Regions from separate parts of the Streptococcus equinus genome, predicted to be linked through region 2. Evidence: riboswitches for the same ligand, from Rfam matches in the RefSeq annotation. Region 2 holds a riboswitch; the other holds the start of a gene.
What was found. Region 2 has a riboswitch for FMN ahead of ribD (bifunctional diaminohydroxyphosphoribosylaminopyrimidine deaminase/5-amino-6-(5-phosphoribosylamino)uracil reductase RibD). Riboswitches for the same ligand answer to the same signal wherever they lie in the genome.

Region 1: it holds a riboswitch for FMN, as region 2 does, so the genes downstream of both, ACN0NP_RS02675 (ECF transporter S component) here and ribD (bifunctional diaminohydroxyphosphoribosylaminopyrimidine deaminase/5-amino-6-(5-phosphoribosylamino)uracil reductase RibD) in region 2, are expected to answer to the same signal.

The regions. Positions count from the first base shown of each region.
Region 1 is NZ_CP185763.1:551,603-563,033, reverse strand. Features, by position in the region: gene ACN0NP_RS02730 (metallophosphoesterase) at 1-467, shown strand, start outside; gene cbpB (cyclic-di-AMP-binding protein CbpB) at 464-931, shown strand; gene xerD (site-specific tyrosine recombinase XerD) at 924-1,664, shown strand; gene ACN0NP_RS02715 (segregation/condensation protein A) at 1,664-2,368, shown strand; gene scpB (SMC-Scp complex subunit ScpB) at 2,417-3,013, shown strand; gene ACN0NP_RS02705 (pseudouridine synthase) at 3,044-3,769, shown strand; gene yidD (membrane protein insertion efficiency factor YidD) at 3,769-4,029, shown strand; gene ACN0NP_RS02695 (TrkH family potassium uptake protein) at 4,050-5,489, opposite strand; gene trkA (Trk system potassium transporter TrkA) at 5,493-6,842, opposite strand; gene ACN0NP_RS02685 (APC family permease) at 7,046-8,893, shown strand; gene ACN0NP_RS02680 (tRNA (cytidine(34)-2'-O)-methyltransferase) at 9,186-9,731, shown strand; FMN riboswitch at 9,849-10,023, shown strand; gene ACN0NP_RS02675 (ECF transporter S component) at 10,111-10,668, shown strand; gene ACN0NP_RS02670 (phosphatase PAP2 family protein) at 10,797-11,431, shown strand, end outside.
Region 2 is NZ_CP185763.1:1,573,891-1,585,321, forward strand. Features, by position in the region: gene ACN0NP_RS07890 (carbon-nitrogen family hydrolase) at 1-594, shown strand, start outside; gene ACN0NP_RS07895 (pyridoxal phosphate-dependent aminotransferase) at 607-1,779, shown strand; gene argC (N-acetyl-gamma-glutamyl-phosphate reductase) at 1,899-2,921, shown strand; gene argJ (bifunctional ornithine acetyltransferase/N-acetylglutamate synthase) at 2,972-4,165, shown strand; gene argB (acetylglutamate kinase) at 4,178-4,912, shown strand; gene ACN0NP_RS07915 (acetylornithine transaminase) at 4,929-6,059, shown strand; gene ACN0NP_RS07920 (NAD(P)H-dependent oxidoreductase) at 6,154-6,711, shown strand; gene ACN0NP_RS07925 (helix-turn-helix transcriptional regulator) at 6,836-7,201, shown strand; gene ACN0NP_RS07930 (DUF3169 family protein) at 7,201-7,971, shown strand; FMN riboswitch at 8,024-8,241, shown strand; gene ribD (bifunctional diaminohydroxyphosphoribosylaminopyrimidine deaminase/5-amino-6-(5-phosphoribosylamino)uracil reductase RibD) at 8,456-9,511, shown strand; gene ACN0NP_RS07940 (riboflavin synthase) at 9,511-10,113, shown strand; gene ribA (GTP cyclohydrolase II) at 10,114-11,292, shown strand; gene ribE (6,7-dimethyl-8-ribityllumazine synthase) at 11,305-11,431, shown strand, end outside.

The DNA of each region.
Region 1 (11,431 bases), 910 kb from region 2:
TTAATGATATCAAGCAACGTTATCAAGGTGACGTTGATGCTATTTTTCACAATGGTGATTCTGAGTTACCTAGTTCAGATCCGATTTGGGATGGTATCAAAGTTGTGCGTGGCAATTGTGATTACGATAGTGGGTATCCTGATCGATTGACAACTTATCTTGATGATGTTGTCATTGCTCAAACACACGGACATCTTTATAATATTAATTTTACATGGGATAGATTAGATTTATTTGCTCAGGAGCAGGATGCAGATATCTGTCTTTATGGTCACTTACACCGAGCAGCAGCTTGGCGAAATGGTAAAACTGTTTTTATTAATCCTGGTAGTGTTCTTCAACCACGTGGCGAAGTAAATGAAAAACTTTATGCTAAAGTGACTATCACAGATGACAGTATCAAGGTTGACTTTTATACGCGAGCTCATAAACTCTACCCAGCACTCTCAAAGGAATTTGATAGATGATAGCAAAAGAATTTGAAGCTTTTCTTCTTAGCCATTTGGATAATTTTTTGATTCCAGCAGAAGAGTTAGCGATTTTTATTGATACGCATAGTCCAAATCATGCGATGTTGTTGCTAGTTAACAACGGTTACTCACGTGTACCTGTTATCACTAAAGATAAAAAGTACGTGGGAACTATTAGCATCGCTGATATCATGTCTTATCAATCTGAGAATCAATTAACAGATTGGGAATTGGCACAAACTGATATCGGTAAAATGGTCAATACTAAATTGGCAACAATTAGTGACACTTCAAGTCTCACAGATGTTATGCACCTTTTGGTTGATTACCCATTTTTACCAGTTTTAGATAAAGATGGTCATTTCTTAGGCATTATTACTCGAAAATCGATTTTAAAAGCTGTTAATAGTCTTTTACACGATTTCACTGATTTTTATACGATTACTCCAAAAGATGATTGATTTTATCCAAGAATTTATTGATAGTAAGTCTCTTTCTGAGAATTCCAAAAACGCTTATTTTTATGATTTGCAGCAATTTGTTGAAACAGTTGATGGCAAGGTTAGCAAGGAAAAGCTAGCGCTTTATGAACAATCGCTGGAGGTCTTAAAAACTTCTGCTAAGAAACGAAAAATTTCAGCGGTAAATCAGTTTTTATATTATTTGTACGAGACTGAACGTTTGGATCATTTTTACAAATTACGCAATAAAGAGAAATTGTCTGTAAAACCTGTTGAGGAAGACTTGCTTGACTACTCTGTTTTTTATCAAGAAAGTCCTTATACAACAGGGCAGTTAATTGCTCTTTTGATGATTGAACTTGGTCTATCGTCAAATGATATTCAACAGTTAAAGGTTGCAGATGTTGATATGACATTTGCAGTTTTACGTGTGCAAAAGGCTGGTTTGGTCAGAGTACTTGAAATTCCTAAGAACTTGTTAGAGTACATTGCTGCTATGATTTCAGAAAATCAGATTTATCTTTTTGATAAGCAAGGTAAACCTTATTCAAGACAGTGGTTTTTCAATCAGCTAAAAGCATTTTTGGCTTCATTAGGTTTGGAAAAATTGTCTGCGCAGGATATGCGCCATCAATATGTCTTGCATCAAAAGGCAGCAGGAAAATCATTATTAGAAGTTAGTCGCAATTTAGGACTTAAAAGTCCAGTGACTTTAGAGAAATTTTATAACTAATGGATATTAAATTAAAAGATTTTGAAGGGCCTCTGGATCTGCTTTTACACTTGGTGTCTAAATATCAAATGGATATTTACGATGTTCCGATTGTGGAAGTCATTGAGCAGTATTTGGCTTATATTTCAACTTTGCAGGCTATGAAACTTGAAGTAGCTGGTGAATATATGGTTATGGCAAGTCAGCTCATGTTGATAAAAAGTCGTAAGTTGTTGCCAAAGATTGTTGAAGCAGAGCCTGAAGAAAATGACCCTGAACAAGAATTATTGACTCAAATCGAAGAATATCGTCGATTTAAGGCAATTAGTGAAGAAATGTCAGCTCAACACGATGAGCGTGCTAAGTTTTATTCAAAACCAAAACAAGAATTAATCTTTGAAGATGCGGTGCTTGCTCATGATAAAACAATCATGGACTTGTTCTTATCGTTTTCACACGTCATGGCTGAAAAACAAAGAGAACTAAAAAATAGTCATACGGTTGTTGAACGTGATGATTATCGCATTGAAGATATGATGACGGTCATTACAGAGCGTTTATCTCAGTCTAAAAAGCTTGTTTTGAACCGTGTATTTAAAGAATGTCAATCACTTCCAGAGATGATTACCATGTTCTTAGCAACTTTGGAATTGATTAAGGTACATGAAGTTGAGGTTGAACAAGAAGAGAATTTTGGGGATATTGTTTTGCGAAGTGTTAGCTAGAGAATCACTTGCAGCGCTTAGCTAATGACATTTAGGAAAGGAACTTATATGAACTATTTAGCTCAGATTGAAGCACTTCTTTTTGTTGCAGGTGAGGAAGGCTTGAGCTTAAGACATTTGGCTAGTATGGTTAATTTAACGCCGACAGCACTCCAGCAACAATTAGAAAAGCTAGCTAAAAAATACGAATCAGATGAAACATCAAGTCTTTGTCTGATTGAGACAGCGGGTTGCTACAAAATTGTGACCAAAGAGATTTTTGCGGATTTGTTGCGCGATTTTGCCAAGGCTCCTGTCAATCAAAGCTTGTCACGTGCGAGTTTAGAAGTGTTATCAATCATTGCTTACAAACAACCTATCACGCGTATTGAAGTTGATGATATCCGTGGGGTTAATTCAAGTAGCGCTATCAGTAAGTTGATGGCTTTGGGATTGATTCGTGAAGCTGGTAAAAAAGAGGTTATTGGTCGACCAAATCTTTATGCTACGACAGATTATTTCCTTGATTTCATGGGAATTAATGATTTGAGTGAGCTTATTGATGTTTCAAATATTGAATTGGTTGATGAAGAAATGACACTTTTTGATCAAGCTGATTTTTCTGAAGAAGCAACAGAACTCGCTAAAAATGACGAAATGGTGTAAAATAGCTAAAAAGCAGTTAAAGGAAAGAAAATGAGAATTAATAAATACATTGCCCATGCAGGGATTGCCAGTCGCCGAAAAGCAGAAGAGTTGATTAAAAAAGGCTTAGTCACTATCAACGGTAAGGTAGTTACAGAACTTGCTACAACTGTTAAATCTGGTGATATTGTTGAAGTTGAGGGAACACCGATTTATAACGAAGAAAAAGTTTATTACCTTCTTAATAAACCTCGTGGGGTGATTTCAAGTGTGTCAGATGATAAAGGACGTAAGACAGTTGTTGACTTACTGCCAAATGTTACTGAACGTATTTATCCTGTAGGACGTTTGGACTGGGATACAACAGGACTTTTGATTTTGACAAACGACGGTGATTTCACAGATGAAATGATTCACCCACGTAATGAAATCGACAAAGTCTATCTAGCTCGTGTTAAAGGAATTGCAACAAAAGAAAATCTTCGTCCATTAACACGTGGTGTTGTAATTGACGGCAAGAAGACAAAACCTGCACGTTACAACATTATCAAAGTTGACCCTGAAAAGAATCGTTCAGTTGTTGAGTTAACTATCCATGAAGGACGCAATCACCAAGTTAAGAAAATGTTTGAGTCAGTTGGACTTTTGGTTGACAAATTGTCTCGTACAAACTTCGGAACATTAGACTTATCAGGACTACGTCCAGGTGAATCACGTCGTCTGAGTAAAAAAGAAATCAGCCAATTGCATAACTTGGCTGTGAACAAACAAAAATGATGAAGAAAATTCTTATTGCGCTTGTAAGATGGTATCAAAAACGTATTTCACCAATGACGCCACCGTCGTGTCGTTATCATCCAACGTGTTCAAATTACATGATTGAGGCTATTGAAAAGCACGGTATAAAAGGTGTTCTTATGGGGATAGCAAGGATTTTACGCTGTCATCCTTTGGTTGAAGGTGGTGATGATCCGGTGCCTGATTATTTTACACTTCGACGCAATAAAGATTTTCGTAAGAAAAAAGAGGAGAGCTAAAGCTTTCCTCTTTTTGTATGTTAATATTTTGACCAAGTTTTTGGAATGAATAGCAATAACATTGGATAAATTTCCAAGCGTCCAGCAATCATGGCAAATGACATGAGAACTTTTGAAAATGGACTGAAGATGGCAAAGGTATCGCCAGTTCCAAGCATTGGTCCTATGTTGTTAAAGGTAGAAGAAGCTGCACTGATGGCAACTAAGAAGTTATTATTATCAAGTGATAGCAACAAAGTCAATCCTAAAAGTAAGAAAACATAGATTGCTAGATACTTAAGAACCCCGTGCTGAGTTTCTTTATCAAGTGGTTGTTCGTTAATATGAATGGTCATAATACGATTTGGGTAAAGCGTTGAAAGAATTTGATTTTTTGAAATCTTTGCTAGGATAAGCGCACGCATTACCTTGATACCACCTGCGGTTGAACCTGCTGATCCCCCGATAAACATGAGAAATAGCAGAATCACTTGAGAAAATAGTGGCCAGACAGTTAAGTCTGTCACACCAAATCCTGTTGTAGTGATGACGTTTGCTACTTCAAATAATGTATTTTCAAATGCTTTTCCAGCACTTGGATAAAGTCCACTGACATTTAGCCAAATCAAAGCAGTTGCCGCAATGACAATTCCGATGTAAGTTCTTAATTCTTCATCTTTAAAGAATGCTTTAAATTTACGAAGGAGCAAGAAGTAGTACAAGTTAAAGTTAATCCCAAACAGAAGAACTGCAATTGAGACGATGTTTGTAATGAGCGAGCTGTTGTAGTGAGCAATTGAGTCATTATAAACACCAAAACCACCTGTACCAGCACAACCCATTGCTGTAATGACACTATCAAATGCAGGCATGCCAGCTAGCATCAAGATGACCATAAGAATGGCAAACATGCTTAGATAGATAATATAGAGAATCTGAGCAGTTTCTTTTAATTTTGAAACCACCTTACCAAAAACTGGTCCAGGAACTTCAGCTCGCATAACCTCTAAGTGGCTGTTTTTACTGTTTTCCATGATGGCTAGCGCAAAGACCAATACTCCCATACCACCGATAAGGTGGGCAAAACTTCGCCAGAAAAGAAGTGAGTGTGAAAGCACAGCAACATCAGGCAGAATCGTTGCCCCAGTTGTAGTAAATCCAGATACCATTTCAAAGAAAGCGTCGATGATACTTGGAATTTGTCCAGATAAAACAAATGGCAAAGCACCAAAGAATGACCAGAGTATCCAACAGAGTGCAACAATTAAGAGACCTTCTTTTGTGTAGACATGATAATTTTTAGGTTTGAAGGCAGCGCCAAGAAGTCCTAAAATAACAAGAATACCGATTGTTGCTCCGAGACTGATAATGACGTGAAAATCTTCTTTGTAGATAAAAGCGACAATCACAGGAACCAACATCAACGATGCTTCAATCAAGAGTAGTTTTGAAAGGAGGTAACGAACCATACTTTTATTCATAACTTACCTCGCTAACAAATCGTAGATGCGCGTGATGTTTTTTAAGAAAGTCACAACGACAATCTTATCACCGACTTCAAAGACATCCTCACCAGTTGGATAAATGGTTCTACCGTTACGGATGATGGCAGCGATAAGAATATTTTCTTTAAATTTAAGAGAAGATAAGCTCTTACCTGCCATTTTGTTATTTTCACGAATTTCAAATTGCAGCGTTTCGATACGACCATTTGCGACGTGGTGCATGGCATCAAGGTTTGAGTCTTGGGCATTTACACGACCACGAATGAAGTGCATCATGCTATCAACGGCAATACTTTTTGGTGTGATGATACTTGAGAATTGACTTGGGTCGATAATTTCAAGCAAACTTGTGCGGTTAACTTTAGTGATATTTTTGGGAACACCAAGCGTTTCAAGGAACATTGATGTGATGATGTTTTCTTCATCCACACCAGTCAAAGTAGCTACTGCATCAAAGTTTTCAACACATTCTTCCAAAAGTACACTCTTAGCTGTACCATCTCCTTGTACCACGTGGACATTAGGAAATTCTTGACTGAACATTTCTGCTTGTTCTGGATTATTTTCAATAATCTTAAGATTAATTTTGGTATTTTTAAGAATATTGAGCAGATAGTAAGCGATACGTCCAGCACCAATAATCATCATATTTTTGATGTATTTTGGTTTCATAGAATTGTGGAAGAGAATCATATCGATTCGATTTCCTGTGACAAAGATTTTATCGCCTGTTTGCAAAGTGGCATCGCCATCTGGAATGATTAGTTTGCCACGGCGTTCAATCGCACAGATAACAAGATTTCCAAATTTTTTACGGAATTGGCTAAGACTCATGTGGCAAAGCTTACTGCCGTCAGAAATCATAAATTCCATCAGCATCACGCGACCATTGACAAAGTGTTCAACAGAAAGAGCGTTTGGAAAATCAACTGAGTTGGCGATATAACGCGCTGTAAGCAACTCTGGGTTGACAACCAAAGAAAATCCAAGGAAATTTTTGTCCTTAAAATAAGAGTTAGAGTATTCTGGGTTACGAACACGAACGACCGTTTCTTTAGCTCCCATTTGTTTAGCTAGAACGGCTGAAATCATATTGACTTCGTCTTTGTCAGTCAGTGCAATAAAGATATCACAATTAGCAACATCTGCTTGCTCAAGAATTTTGAAATTAGCTCCATTACCGACAATCCCCATGATATCATGGCGTTTAGTAATATTTTTTAAAACAGCTTCTTTTTCTTCGATTAAGATAACGTCATGTTTTTCTTCAACAAGTGAGCGACAAAGTGCGGTACCAACCTTACCTCCGCCGACAACAATTATTTTCATTTTAACCTCCAAAATGTAACGTATATATATTACTCTATTTTTCTTAAAAATACTAGCCGTATCAACTGATAATAAAGGATTTTGCCTATTATATCAAAGCTGACATTGATTGTTAAAATTAGGTTACAAATTAGGAAAATGCTTGCGAAATGCAAATGAGAGAACTATAATGAGTCGTTATCTAATTTTAGGGAGAAATTTCAATGCTTGAAAAGTTACGAAATGTTTTTATTGGAAATCCCCTGGAATCAGCTGGCGAGGCAAATGAGGATCATTTGTTATCTAAATCTCAGGCTCTTGCTATGCTATCCAGCGATGCCCTTTCCTCAATTGCTTACGGTCCAGAGCAAGTTATTCTGGTTTTGACAACTATTTCAGCAGCAGCGATTTGGTGGTCACTTCCTATCGGACTTTTAGTTTTGGTACTGTTAGCAAGTTTGACAATTTCTTATCAACAAGTTATTCACGCTTACCCTAAAGGTGGCGGTGCCTACATGGTTTCTACTGAAAATTTATCGCCAAGTATGGGATTAATTGCCGGTGGTAGCTTGTTGGTTGATTACATGTTGACGGTAGCAGTTTCAGTATCATCTGGTGCGGATGCTATTACATCAGCTTTTCCAGCAATTAAACACTTTAATTTAGAGATTTCAATTGTGCTGGTTTTGATTTTGATGTTTATGAATTTGCGTGGTTTGCGTGAATCAGCTAAGTCCTTGATGATTCCAGTTTATCTGTTCATTGTAAGTATCCTGTTCTTGATTGCTTATGGTGCTTTTCAGATTTTGACAGGGCACCTAGCTTACACAGCGACTGCACATGTTGGTAAAGTTGTGCCAGGAGTTTCATTGATTCTTTTGCTGCGAGCATTTACAAGTGGTTCAGCGTCATTGACTGGGGTTGAAGCTATTTCAAATGCGGTGCCATTTTTCAAGAAACCTAAAGAAAAGAATGCAGCTGGTACACTTGCCATTATGTCACTTATTTTGGGAATAATGTTTGCGGGTATCACTTTCTTGAACTACTGGTTAGGTATTTTGCCGTCTGAACACGTAACAGTTCTTGCTCAAATCGCACAACGTATTTTTGGCAATTCACCAATTGGAAACACACTTTTCTACATTTTCCAACTATCAACAGCTTTAATCTTGGCAGTTGCTGCCAATACAGGTTTTTCAGCCTTTCCAATGTTGTCCTTTAACATGGCTAAAAATAAATACATGCCACACCTTTTCATGGAAAAAGGAGCACGACTAGGTTATTCAAATGGTATTATCACATTAGCTGTTGGTGCCATTGCTTTGCTTTGCATTTTCAATGGGTCAACAGAACGCCTTATCCCGCTTTATACGATTGGTGTGTTCATTCCATTTGCGCTATCACAGACAGGGATGGTTATTCACTGGAAACGTCAATTTGGACAAGGTTACCTCAAACATTCTATTGCTAACATTTTAGGAGCTATTATTTGTTATCTTATTATTTTGATTTTGTTAGTCTTTAGAATCGGTGAAATTTGGCCATTCTTCCCAATTATCCTTGTTTTAATGTTTCTTTTCCACTCAATCAAAAATCATTATAACAACGTTGCCATGCAGCTTCGTTTGACAGATGATGTTAAAAATATTCATTACGATGGTAATACGGTTTTGATTTTGGTTGGTAATTTGACTCAAGCAAGTATTCGTGCTATCAATTACGCTAAGAGCATTGGTCAAACAGTTGTTGCTATGCACGTTTCAACACTAGAAACACGTGAGAAAGATTTGGAAGTTGAGCGAGAGTTCAAACATTATTTCCCAGATGTTACTTTTGTGAATGTCGAGTCAAACTATCGTGACATCGTCAAACCAACTATGATGTTCGTGCAAAAGATGAATCATGAAGCTAAGAAAAATAATCACACTATGACGGTTATTATTCCGAAATTCATTCCTAAACACAGTTGGCAAAATGCTCTTCACAATCAAATGAGCTTACGCCTTCGCGCACGTCTACGTTGGAACGAAGATATTATTATTGCAACTTACTCTTACCATTTGAAAAAATAATAGATTTTTAAAGCCTTGATTTTCAGGGCTTTTTTGAATGTTGTAAAAGAAAAGGCTTACAAAGAAATTGTTTCAAAAAAACTTGAAAAAAGCCTTAAAAAACCTGACAAATTCACGTCAAATACGTTGACTTTGCATGTTAAAGTGTTATAATAATCAATAAGAATTCGTTAGTTTAAATCAAGCCTGTTATGATTTAAGTTAATGAATCGCCGCCAACCACGCTGTTTGCTGAGCTTGACTCCGGGCAGTGTGGTTTATTTTTATGTCAAAAAATGGAAAGGGAAGAGTTATGAATATCGAAGAACTCGATTACCAAGAAGAAGCTACAAAAGCTGTCAATCATGTTGTTCTTTTTCAACCACAAATTCCACAAAATACAGGAAATATTGCTAGAACTTGTGCAGCGACAAATACACCGTTACACATTATTCGTCCGATGGGATTTCCAATCGATGACCGCAAAATGAAGCGTGCAGGTCTAGATTATTGGGATAAACTTGACGTGACGTTTTATGATAGCATTGAAGAGTTTATGGAAAAATGTGACGGTCAAGTTCACTTGATTAGTAAGTTTGCAGAAAAAGTTTACTCAGATGAAAATTACAACGATGGTAAACACCATTATTTCCTTTTTGGACGTGAGGATAAAGGACTACCTGAAGCATTCATGCGTGAAAATCCAGAAAAAGCCCTTCGCATTCCGATGAATGATGAACACGTTCGTAGTTTAAACTTATCAAATACCGTTTGTATGATTGTTTACGAAGCGCTTCGTCAGCAAGCATTCCCAAATTTGGAACTAAGCCATACTTACGAACACGATAAACTAAAATAAAGCAGTCCAAGGGACTGCTTTTGGCGTATAAAAGCCCAAAATGAGGGGAGAATTGGCATAAAATCAAGCTTTTTGAGATGAAATCGTTGCAGTGCTAAACTTTTTTTGATATTCTAAGAATGTCTTCAGGGCAGGGTGAGATTCCCGACCGGCGGTGTTGCCTCTCGTCCTCTTACAAAAAAGCTTAGTTTGGTAAGAGAACGAGAGCAATTTAAAAGTCCGCGAGCTGCTTTGCAGTTGATCTGGTGAGATTCCAGAACCGACAGTATAGTCTGGATGGGAGAAGACCAAGAGTTGTGATTACTTTTAGTGAACTCATATACTCGAACGCCTTCTTTCAATTTGAGAAAATTGGAGGAACTTTTTTATGCCTGAAACTATGACTAATACGCGCAAAATAGCTCACATTGCTATCTTGTCGACGCTTTCGTTTTTGCTGATGTATTTGCAATTTCCATTGATTCCATCAGCTAGCTTCTTGCAATTTGATTTTTCAATCTTGCCAGTTCTGATTGGGCTTGTCATGATTGATTTGCAGAGCGCACTTGGTATTTTGATTTTGCGTACATTATTAAAACTTATGTTAAATAACGGTGGCGTAACGACTTTAATTGGCATGCCGATGAATGTGGTAGCCTTAGGTGTTTTCCTACTAGCGATTGCTTTTATCTGGAAACGTAAACCAAGTTTAAAAAATTACGTTTTGGCTTCGGTTGTCGGGACAGTCGGATTGACGCTTGCAATGTTAGTTTTGAACTATGTTTACGCTGTGCCGCTTTATGCAAAATTTGCTAATTTTGACATTTCAACCATTTTAGGTTTGGGAAATTATTTATTTGCAATGGTTGTCCCATTTAACTTGATTGAAGGCATTATTTTTTCAGTTGCTTTCTTCATTTTGTGGAGCTGCTTAAAACCAATTTTAAAAAATAGATAGAAAAGTTAGGAATTTTCCTAGCTTTTTTTGCTGCCACAGAATTGCCACAGATTTTGAAGGATATGGCTGGGATAAAAAATTTAACTAAGGTATAATAAGGTGTGGATAATTTTTTGAAAGGGATTAACATGAAACATAAACAAACTTATTTTACAATTGCCTCAACTATTCTTGTGATTTTTATGATGTTGGGCTACGTTGTAAAATTTTACCCTGATGCTGTTTCAGGTATTGATTCAGCGATTCAGACAAGTGTGCGTGGTGAACTACCTAAACACTTGACAACTTTCTTTAAGCTGATAACGAATTTTGGCCATGAATTTTTAGTTTTTGTTTATACATTTGTGATTGCTGCGGTGTTTTATTTCTGGAAAAACTGGAAAACGGAAGCTATTTTCTTATCAGGAAATTTGCTTTTGATGGGTGTTTTCTCAACTATCTTCAAGTACCTTTATGCTCGCCCAAGACCACTTTTAGAGTATTTGGTTAAGAAGCCAATGGGTCCATCTTTTCCAAGTTGGCACTCAGCGTCAAGCATGCTTGTAGCGCTTAGCTTGATTATTATTATTGAGCAACATCTTAGCAAAACTTTTGTGAAACGTTGTTTACAAGTTCTTCTTTTAGTTATTGCCATTACAACAGCTATTTCACGTATTTATCTTGGTGTGCACTACCCAACAGATATTTTGGGCGGTTGGTTGTTAGCAGTTGCTATCGTTGCTGCAGTTTACCCTATTTATGACCAAAAACGTTTTGAATGGCG
Region 2 (11,431 bases):
AAAGATTTGTTAGGAAAGTTTGCCAAAGAAAATCAGGTTAATATTGTAGCTGGTTCGGTCGCGACAGCAAAGAAAAATCAATTTTTTAATACTACTTATGTTTTTAATCGAGCTGGTCAGGTGATTGCAGATTATGATAAAGTTCATCTTTTTGGCTTGATGGGAGAAGATCGTTTTTTGCAGGGTGGGCATCGTGAAAGTACTTTTGAGCTTGATGGTGTCAAGGCAGCTAGTGCCATTTGCTATGATATTCGATTTCCAGAATGGGTGAGAACCTTGATGGCGACTGGGGGTAAGGTTTTATTTGTCGTAGCTGAGTGGCCAAAAAAACGTGTGCCACAGTGGGAGATTTTGCTGCGTGCGCGTGCAGTTGAAAATCAAGCTTTTGTAGTGGCTGTCAACCGTGTTGGTCAAGGAGTGTTGGACGATTTTTCTGGGCATTCATTGGTTATTGACCCGCTAGGAAATGTTATTTTGCAAGCGCCAGATAATCAAGAAGGTGTTTTTTCGGTAGATATTGACTTATCAGAGGTTGAAAAAGTTCGTGGGCATATTCCTGTTTTTGCTGACCGAAAGCCAGAGTTGTATCATTAAGGGGGAGTTAGGATGTTTTCACAATCAGATATTTTACAAACATTACCAAAACAATTTTTTGCAAATCTTGTTGCTAAGGTCAATGCTAAAGTGACACAAGGTTATGATGTGATAAATCTTGGGCAGGGAAATCCTGATCAGCCGACCTACGATTATATCGTTGATGCCTTGATTGAATCTGCTAAAAATCCTGCTTCGCATAAATACTCGCAATTTCGTGGAAATGCTAATTTTAAAGAGGCAGCAAGTCAATTTTATAAGGACAATTATCAAGTAGACCTTGATAGCGAGAAAGAGATTTGTGTCCTTGGTGGTGCAAAGATTGGTCTGGTAGAATTTCCAGTAGCCACCATGAATCCTGGTGATTTGCTTTTGCTGCCTGACCCTGGTTATCCAGATTATTTATCAAGCGTTTCTCTTGGAAAAATTGAGTTTGAAACTTTTCCTTTAAAAGCAGAAAATGATTTTTTGCCTGATTTGTCAGCGATTCCTGAAGATGTGGCGAAGCGCGCAAAATTTATCTATATCAATTACCCTAACAATCCTACCGGAGCAGTGGCAACGGCAGCATTTTATGAAGAATTAGTTGCTTGGGCGAAAAAATTTGACGTTGGTGTGGTCAGTGACTTTGCCTATGGTGCCTTGGGAGCGGATGGTTTTAAAAATCCAAGTTTTCTATCAACGCCAGGTGCAAAAGAAGTTGGCATTGAACTCTATACATTTTCTAAAACTTTTAACATGGCAGGTTGGCGTTTGGCTTTTGCGGCGGGAAATGCGGAGTTGATTGAGGCGCTTAACTTATTACAAGACCACCTTTTTGTCAGCATTTTCCCAGCTATCCAAGACGCTGGCGCAGTAGCTCTTTTAGATGAGCGCGCTAAAGCGGCAATCGCAGAGCTAAATCACAAATATGACGAGCGACGCCACGCTTTTGTCAAAGCTGCTGCTAAAATCGGTTGGCACGCCTTTGAGTCAAAAGGTTCGTTTTATGCTTGGATGCCGGTGCCAGAAGGTTATAACAGTGAAAGCTTCGCTGATTTACTCTTAAATGAAGCTCACGTCGCAGTCGCACCGGGAAAAGGATTTGGGGAACAAGGTGGCAGTTACGTCAGAATTGGACTCTTGGTCGAACCAGAGCGTTTGATTGAGGCGGTCGAGAGAATAGGAAAATTAGGGGTGTTTTAAAAAATACCGAAAGTACGAATGAAAATTCGTACTTTTTTAATAATTTATGCAAAAAATGCTTGACTTATGAATAAATATACTATAAAATTGAATACATATTTATTCAAGAGGTGTATATTATGAGAGTGTCGATTGTTGGTATCACTGGATACAGCGGGCTAGAATTAGTTAAATTATTGAATAATCATAAAAAAGTTACGATTGCTTCGATTCACGCTACTAAGGAAATCGGTCGACGATTGTCAGAGTTATACCCTTACTTAGTTGGTGTGTGTGACTTGGTCATCGAAGAGTTTGACGCAGAGAAAATCATGGCAAAATCAGACTTGGTCTTCTTTGCGACACCAAGTGGTGTAGCTAGCAAATTAGCAGAGCCATTTGTTGAAGCTGATTTTCCTGTGATTGACTTATCAGGTGACCATCGCTTACCAGCCTATCTTTATGAAAAATGGTATAAAAAAACACCAGCTAGTGATAAGATTTTGAATAAATTTACATATTCTTTGGCTGAATTTACGGATGTTAAGGACAAAAAATTCATTTCTAACCCAGGTTGCTATGCGACAGCGACAGAGTTAGCTTTGATTCCTTTACTAAAAGCTGATGTTGTTGAAGAAGATTCTATCATTGTTGATGCTAAAAGTGGTTTGACAGGTGCTGGTAAAGCTCTTTCTGAATCAAGTCATTTCGTTAACGTGCATGATAATTACGTGACTTACAAATTGAATCGTCACCAGCATATTCCAGAAATTGTACAAGAGTTGAAACTTTTCAATGACCAGGTTCATCATATTCAATTTTCAACATCACTTTTGCCAGTTAATCGTGGCATCATGTCAACGGTTTATGTGAAATTGAAAAAGCCCCTAACAGCAGCAAATCTCTTTGCCATTTATGAAGATTCTTACAAGGACACACCGTTTGTTCGTGTGCAGGATGATTTGCCAGAGTTGCACAATGTGATTGGGTCAAATTTTACAGATATCGGTTTTCTATACAACAAGGTGACAAATGTTTTAACGATTGTCTCGGTTATTGATAATTTGATTAAAGGTGCTGCTGGTCAAGCCATCCAAAATCTCAATCTGATGAACGGCTGGGATGAGACAGAAGGATTATTGATTTCACCAAATTATTTGTAATTTAGAAAGGGAATAGCACTTAAAAGATTTAAGTGTTTCAGGTATGAGATATGAAAGTAATTAAAGGAAATGTTGCCAGTCCGCTTGGTTTTTCAGCTGATGGCTTGCATGCAGGATTTAAGAAAAGAAAACTTGATTTTGGTTGGATTGTCTCAGAAGTTCCAGCTAGCGTAGCGGGAGTTTATACGACAAATAAAGTTATTGCAGCGCCATTGATTGTGACGCGTCAGTCAGTCAAAAAAGCACAAAAAATGAAAGCTATCGTTGTCAATTCTGGTGTTGCCAATTCTTGTACAGGTGTGCAAGGGATGGAAGATGCCTACACTATGCAAAAGTGGACAGCTGAAAAGCTTGGCGTCGAACCTGATTTGGTCGGCGTTGCCTCAACTGGTGTCATTGGTGATTTATTACCAATGGATACTTTAAAAACAGGTCTTTCTAAACTTGTGGTTAATGGCAATTCAGATGATTTTTCAAAAGCAATTTTGACAACTGATACCATGGTTAAAACTGTTGCAGTGACAGAAAAATTTGGTCGTGACGAGGTAACCATGGCGGGTGTTGCAAAGGGGTCAGGCATGATTCACCCAAATATGGCGACAATGCTAGCTTTTATCACTTGTGATGCTAATATTTCAAGTGAAACCTTGCAACTTGCGTTAAGTCAGAACGTTGAAACGACTTTCAATCAAATCACGGTTGATGGTGATACTTCAACGAATGATATGGTTCTTGTCATGTCAAATGGTTGCACTTTGAATGAAGAAATTTTGCCAAATACACCTGAATTTGATAAATTCTCAAGCATGCTTAACTATGTCATGCAAGAATTAGCTAAAATGATTGCAAAAGACGGTGAAGGTGCAAGCAAACTTATTGAAGTCAATGTCAAAAATGCTCCAAATGCACTTGATGCGCGTATGATGGCAAAAAGTGTTGTCGGGTCAAGTCTTGTTAAGACAGCGATTTTTGGTGAAGACCCTAATTGGGGACGCATTTTAGCAGCTGTAGGCTATGCAGGTGTCGATGTACCAGTTGATAATATTGATATTTTCCTTGGAGATGTTCCAGTGATGTTGAAATCAAGTCCAGTTGATTTTGAAACAGAAGAAATGCAAGACGTCATGCATGAAGATGAGATTACCATTACAGTTGATTTGCACGCGGGGGAAGCGCAAGGAAAAGCATGGGGCTGCGATTTGTCATATGATTATGTCAAAATCAATGCTCTTTATCGTACGTAAAGGGATAAGATAATGAAAGATACAATTGTGATTAAAATCGGAGGCGTTGCTAGTCAAAACCTCACACAACAGTTTATTAATCAAGTCAAAATTTGGAAAGAATCTGGAAAAAAACTTGTGATTGTGCACGGCGGAGGCTTTGCTATTAATAAACTAATGGAAGACAATCATGTTCCTGTTAAAAAAATCAATGGTCTTCGTGTGACAAATAAATCTGACATGCGATTAGTCAGCTACGCTCTTTTAAACATGGTCGGTCACAATCTGACTAAAAAGTTGAATCAGTCGTCAGTCGATAGTATCCAGCTTTTGTCAGGTTTAAAAAGGGTGGTCAAAGCAGATTTCCTTGATAAAGGAACTTACGGTTACGTTGGTGATGTGGCGCAAATTCAAACACCAGTTTTGGAGCAAATGCTTGATAATAACATGTTGCCAGTTCTTGCATCGCTCGGCTATTCTAAAGATGGTGAGCTTTTAAACATCAACGCAGATTATTTGGCAACAGCGGTCGCTGTCGCTTTAGAGGCTGAAAAGTTAGTCCTAATGACTGATGTTAAAGGCGTTTTGGAAAATGGAGCTGTGCTTGATAGCTTAACATCGACAGAATTTCAAGAGAAAATTGATCAAGGAATTATCACTGGCGGCATGATTCCAAAAATCGAATCAGCAGTGAACACTGTTTTAGCAGGTGTGGGTGAAGTATTGATTGGCGACAATCTTGTAACAGGAACTTCAATCATCTGCTAACGTAAAGGAGCGACGAATGACAAAACTATTTCAAAATTATAAACGTGCAGCTATCGAATTTGTTAAAGCGGAAGGTAATTATCTTTTTGACCAGGACGGCAAAAAATACCTTGATTTTTCATCTGGTATTGGTGTAACTAATCTTGGTTTTCACCCACAAGTCAAAGCAGCTTTGCTTAAGCAGGCTGAGGAGATTTGGCACATGCCAAATTTGTACCACAATTCCTTGCAAGAAGAAGTAGCAGGTAAATTAATCGGGGATAAAGATTATCTTGCTTTCTTTGCAAATAGCGGTGCGGAAGCTAATGAAGCTGCGATTAAGATTGCTCGTAAGGCGACTGGCAAGCAAGAAATTATCACTTTTGTGAATTCTTTTCACGGTCGTACCTTTGGGTCAATGTCTGCGACTGGTCAGGACAAAATTAAAGCTGGTTTTGGTGATGTTGTCCCACATTTTAGCTATGCGACATATAATGATTTGGATAGTGTTAAAGCCTTGGTGACTGCGGATACTGCAGCGGTCATGTTAGAATTGGTTCAAGGGGAGTCAGGAGTTCGCCCAGCAGATAAAACTTTTGTAACAGCCTTGAGCGAATTTTGTCAAAATACAGGGATTTTGCTTATTGTCGATGAAGTCCAAACAGGTATGGGACGTACTGGGAAACTCTTTTCATTTGAACATTATGGCATTGAGCCAGACATTTTTACTTTAGCAAAAGGTCTTGGAAATGGCGTACCAGTTGGTGCAATGATTGCAAAAGAAAAACTTGGTTCAGCTTTTTCTTACGGCAGTCATGGGTCAACCTTTGGTGGCAATAAACTTGTCATGTCAGCAGCCTCAAGCGTACTAGATATTATGCTTACTGACGGTTTCTTGCCCCAAGCTCTTGACAATGGTAATTATTTGCAAACAGAGTTGAAAAAAGCTTTAGCTGGTAATCCAAAAGTAACTGAAGTTCGTGGGCTTGGTTACATGATTGGTATTGAAACAACTGAAAATCTTGTTGACTTGGTTGAGAAGGCGCGTGCCAAAGGTCTTGTTGTTTTAACTGCAGGAACAAATGTTATTCGTCTCTTGCCACCATTGACTTTGACAAAAGAGCAAATCGATCAAGGCGTTGCTATTTTGAAAGACGTTTTTGCCTAAGATAAAAGGACTTCTCTAGCGAGAGGTTCTTTTTCAAGTTGACAAATTGCCTTTAATTGTATAGAATTTTCTAAAAATAGGAGGAGTGACAAAATTGGCTAAAAAAGTTCTTGTTGTTTCAGGGCATCCTGATTTGAAAAATGATTCACTTGCAAATAAAACGATTTTAAAGGAAATTAAAAAGCTTTATCCAGAAGTTGAATTGGATATTTTGAGTAATTTATATCCTGATTATCAGATTAATGTGGCAGCTGAGCAGGAAAAATTACGTCGAGCTGATGTTATTGTTTTTCAGTATCCACTTTACTGGTACATGACACCATCTTTGATGAATAAATGGATTGAAAAAGTTTTTGTGCATGGTTTTTCACACGGTTCAAATGGTAATGCCTTGAAAAATAAAGTTTTGATTGCTTCTTTGACGACTGGCGCAGGAGAAGCAGCTTATAGCGCAGAAACAGGCACAACGATTGACGAGCTTTTGGCACCGATTCGTTTGACAGCAAAATTGACTCAGCTGAATTTTGCAGGCCATGTTGTGACACACGGCGTTTCTTATTCACTTCGAAACGACGCTGAAAAAGCCCAAGAAATGATTGCAAAATCACAAACCCATGCCAAGAAATTGGTTGAAATGATTGAAAGATTGTAGGAAATAAAGACTCGGTTTTATTAACCGGGTCTTTTTTTGACAAAAATTATGTTCTTTTTGACAAATATAATTGTCATTTTTAGAAGGTAGTGCTATAATCAATTCATCGAAGGGAGGAGATTAGATGTCTTCTAAAGATGATTGGATTTTTATTTTTCTTGCTATCTTTGGTGCTTATCTTACATCAGAAACTCCCAATCCTAGGAGAGATGAATTATTAAGAAGACGTTTTTTGAAAAAGAAACATCTTTTATCAATTACTAGAATGGAGGAAAATTTGGTATTAAAAAATCGTCTGAAAGAATTACGTGCGCGTGATGGTTTGAATCAGACACAGTTAGCCAAATTGGCGAAAGTTTCTAGACAAACGATTAGTCTTTTGGAACGTAATGAGTATACGCCATCGGTGATTATTGCGCTGCGCATCGCACACATATTTAATGAACCTGTCGAAAATGTTTTTAGTCTTGATGAAGAGGGAGAAGAATAATGAATAAGACAAAACAATTAACAACAAAACAACGTGTTTTATTTTATCTAGGAATTGTTATTGTTAGTGCTCTTGTCGGAGGAGTAACTGGTGTCTTAGGTTTAGGATTTGATGGCAAGATTTTAAAATTTAATTTTGATAGTCTAGTCTTTTTAGTTCGTGGACTTGCAATAATTTCTGTTCTGCTTAACTTGTGGTTCATATACCAAGCAAATCATTATTATAATCGCAAGGAACAGTTGGATGATAATCTTGATGAAGAGGTAAGTTATGATACTTATCGTAAAACGTTTAAGAACTTAGAATTTGCGAATATTTTTTATAATATTTCTTCTGCTTTGGTTCTTTTTCTATTGCTTGGATGTTTGCTTAAATTTCACGATGCTATTGTAAGTGAAGGGCATATGTTTTGGAAAATTCAAATTGTTGATATTGCCTTATTTATTTTGATGGTAGTTCTTCAAATTATTATTTTTAAACTGAATCAAAAAATTCGTCGCTATAAGATTTCGACATTCCCAACCATTGCTGAAGTAAAAGAATTTTTATATTCTTACGATGAAGGTGAGTTGCAAGCTAATTATGAACAATCTTTCTTGATTGTTTTCAATCTCAATTATCGCATCATTCCAGCTATTTACGTTATTTTGTATTTATTAGCTTTCTTCACATCATTGAATGTTGTGTCAGGAATTATAGTCGTAGTGGCACTTCATATCTATATCAACCTTGCTAACATTCATTTTGTGAATAAATATTTCAGAAAATAATAAAAAAATTGACAGCTTTTTCAATTCGTGATAATCTTAAGAAGAATTGAATAGTTTTCTTCGGGGCAGGGTGAAATTCCCGACCGACGGTGTTGTTGTCTCGTTGATTGTTACTTGCTTTTATTTCTCGCTGATATTTCGCTATGTCTGTGAGGAGAAGCAATTACTAATCAACTTTATTTGAAAAATGAGAGAGCTAAGTCCGTGAGCGTAAGCTGATCTGGTGTGATTCCAGAGCCGACAGTAGAGTCTGGATGGGAGAAGAATTGATAGAGTGTCAAAAAGCATACTCTTGCTTTTTGAATTACTTTTTTAGTTGTCTTTAATCGCCTCGTAGTGTAATGCTACGGGGATTTTTGTTTTTGGTATATTTTATGTGTCAGAAAATTCAGATAACTACAGTGGTACCCGATGAAAATGACTGATTAGTGCAAGCTAGTCGGATAATTTTTGTCGGGATTTTTTTATTTGAAAGGAGGAAGATATGGATAAAAACTATATGTTGCAAGCGATAGAAGAAGCTAAGCGTGGCTTTAGGCAAACTTACACCAATCCTTTAGTTGGTGCGGTGATTGTCAAAGGTAATCATGTAATTGCTCGTGGTGCACACCTGCAGTATGGTCATGAGCATGCTGAAAAGAACGCGATTTTACATTGTCAAACTCCGGAAGAACTATTTAATTCAACTCTTTATGTGACCTTGGAACCTTGTCATCATAGGGGAAAACAGCCACCCTGTACCCAAGCGATTGTTGAGGCAGGTATCAAAAAGGTAGTTGTTGGCCAGCTTGACCCCAATCCTTTAGTAGCAGGAAAAGGTGTGGCTTTCTTAAAAGAGCAAGGAATAGAAGTAGTCACTCATGTTTTGGAAGAAGAGGCACGCGCACTCAACAAGCACTACAATGTTTACTATGAGCGCAAGCGTCCTTATGTTGTTTTGAAACAAGCAGTTAGTCTGGATGGAAAGATTGCTGTGCTTGGCAAACGAACGGCTTTGACTGATGACGAGACAAATCGTTTTGTTCACGATGAACGTGATGATTTTCATGCGATATTGGTTGGTGCTGATACGGTCTTGATTGACAATCCACGTTTGCTGGGTAGTGGGACAAGCTTTTGTCCGCCAGTGCGTGTGATTTTGGATGAAAAGGGGCGTGTTTTTGACCAGTTAGATTTACAGATTTTTAAAGATAATTCGGCTCCAGTTTATATTTTTAGTGGTCGGAAGGTTTCGGATTTACCAAAGCATGTCACAGTAATTGATTTGCCAGAGTTTTCGATTGCTAATATTTTGCAGGTGCTTTATGAGAAGAAGTTGCAGTCTGTTTATGTTGAGGGCGGAGCTGGTGTTCATGATGCTTTTCTGGAGAGTGGGCTTTGGGATGAAATCATTTCTTATGTGACTCCTAAGCTTATTGGTGGTAATAGCAAAGCAGCCATGTCGAGTTTTCGTCTGGTTAGTCAAGCCTTAGAATTAGACGATTTTGCTTGCCAGAAAATCGGAAATAATATTAGGCTTTCGGCTAGAAGGAGGGTGTGATGTTTACCGGATTAATTCAAGAACAAGGTCGTATTAGCCGGATTGTCAAACACCAGCACAATATCAAATTAACTTGCAAGGCTTCACGAAAGTTGTTAGCTGATTATAAAATTGGCGATAGTATGGCAATCAATGGTATCTGCTTGACTTGCGTGGCTAAAGCAGGGGATGCATTTACAGTGGATGTCATGCCAGAAACCTTTAGGCGAACGATTTTTTCAGAGAGTCGTGTCGGTGATTTGGTGAATCTTGAGTTAGCTATGTTAGCCCATGCTCGCTTTGAAGGGCATCTTGTGACTGGGCACGTGGATAGTGTGGCAAGGCTTGTCAAAAAAGAAAGTGATGAAAATGCACTTGTACTTAGCTTTGCTTTTCCAAAAGAACTTGAAGGGCAGATTGTTGGGCAAGGCTCAATCGCGGTCAACGGTGTTAGTCTGACGGTGGTATCCGCTGAGAAGGGGCAATTTAGCGTGTCGTTGATTCCACATACGGCAAAAGAGACTAACCTGGCAAGGCTCAAAACAGGTGACAAAGTCAATATTGAGACGGATATTTTAGCAAAATACATGCAAAAACAGCTAAGAATGATGAAAGGAGACTAGATGTTTAAGGATGTTGAAAAGGCAATTTCTGATTTGAAAGCAGGAAAATTAATCGTAGTTGTCGACGATGATGACCGTGAGGCAGAAGGAGATTTGGTTGGTCTTGCGGAGTTAGCGAGTCCTGAAAATGTGAATTTCATGACTAAATACGCGCGTGGTTTGATTTGTGCGCCAGTGTCTGAGAAAATCGCAGAACGTTTGGAACTTGTTCCTATGTCAGAAGAAAATACAGATGCACATGGCACAGCATTTACTATTAGTGTAGACCACAAGACGACTTCAACAGGTATTTCAGCATTTGACCGTGCTAAAACCATTCAAGAATTAGCCTCACAAAGTAGTAAAGCAAGTGATTTTCATTGTCCAGGTCATATGTTTCCTTTGGTTGGACGAAGTGGTGGCGTTCTTAAACGTCGTGGACATACAGAAGCAAGTCTTGAATTGGCACGCTTGGCGGGGAGTCGAGAAGCAACTTATATTTGTGAGATTTTAAAAAATGACGGCACAATGGCACGAAAAAGTGATCTCAGGGAATTTGCTCAAAAATGGGATTTGACCATGATTGAAGTTGGTGATATCGCACGTTACGTCAGTTTTCAAGATAGTCCCAAGGTGAAATTGCCATCGAGTTATGGTGATTTTGACCTTCGTTTATTTGAAGATGAGTTTCATCGTGAGCACATCTTGTTGTCAAAAGGTGAGTTGACATCTGCTGAACCGCTTTTGCTTCGTCTGCATTCAGAATGTTTGACAGGGGATATTTTTGGGTCATATCGTTGTGATTGTGGGGAACAGCTGCACGCTGCCATGAAGAAAATCAATGAAATTGGTCGTGGAGCAATTTTGTATCTTCGCCAAGAAGGACGTGGCATCGGACTAAAGAACAAGCTCAAAGCTTATCAGCTGCAAGAAAATGGTTTTGATACTTATGATGCCAATGTTGAGTTGGGTTTTGCACCTGATGAGCGTGATTATCAGATTGCTGCAGATATTTTATCATTTTTGAAAATCCAACAAATCAGGCTTTTGACAAATAATCCTGATAAGCTGGAACAACTTACGGCTGCTGGCATTGAGATTGTTGAACGCTTGCCTTTACAGGTGCCGGCTCACCAAGAAAATCGAGCTTACCTACAAACCAAACAAGAAAAATTTCATCATTTATTACACATTATTTAAGGAGTGACTATCATGACAACATTTGAAGGAAAATTTATTGGAAAAAATGTCAAAATTGCTATCGTCGTCGCACGTTTTAACGAATTTATCACCTCAAAATTATTGGGTGGAGCAATGGACGGCTTGATTCGTAATGAAG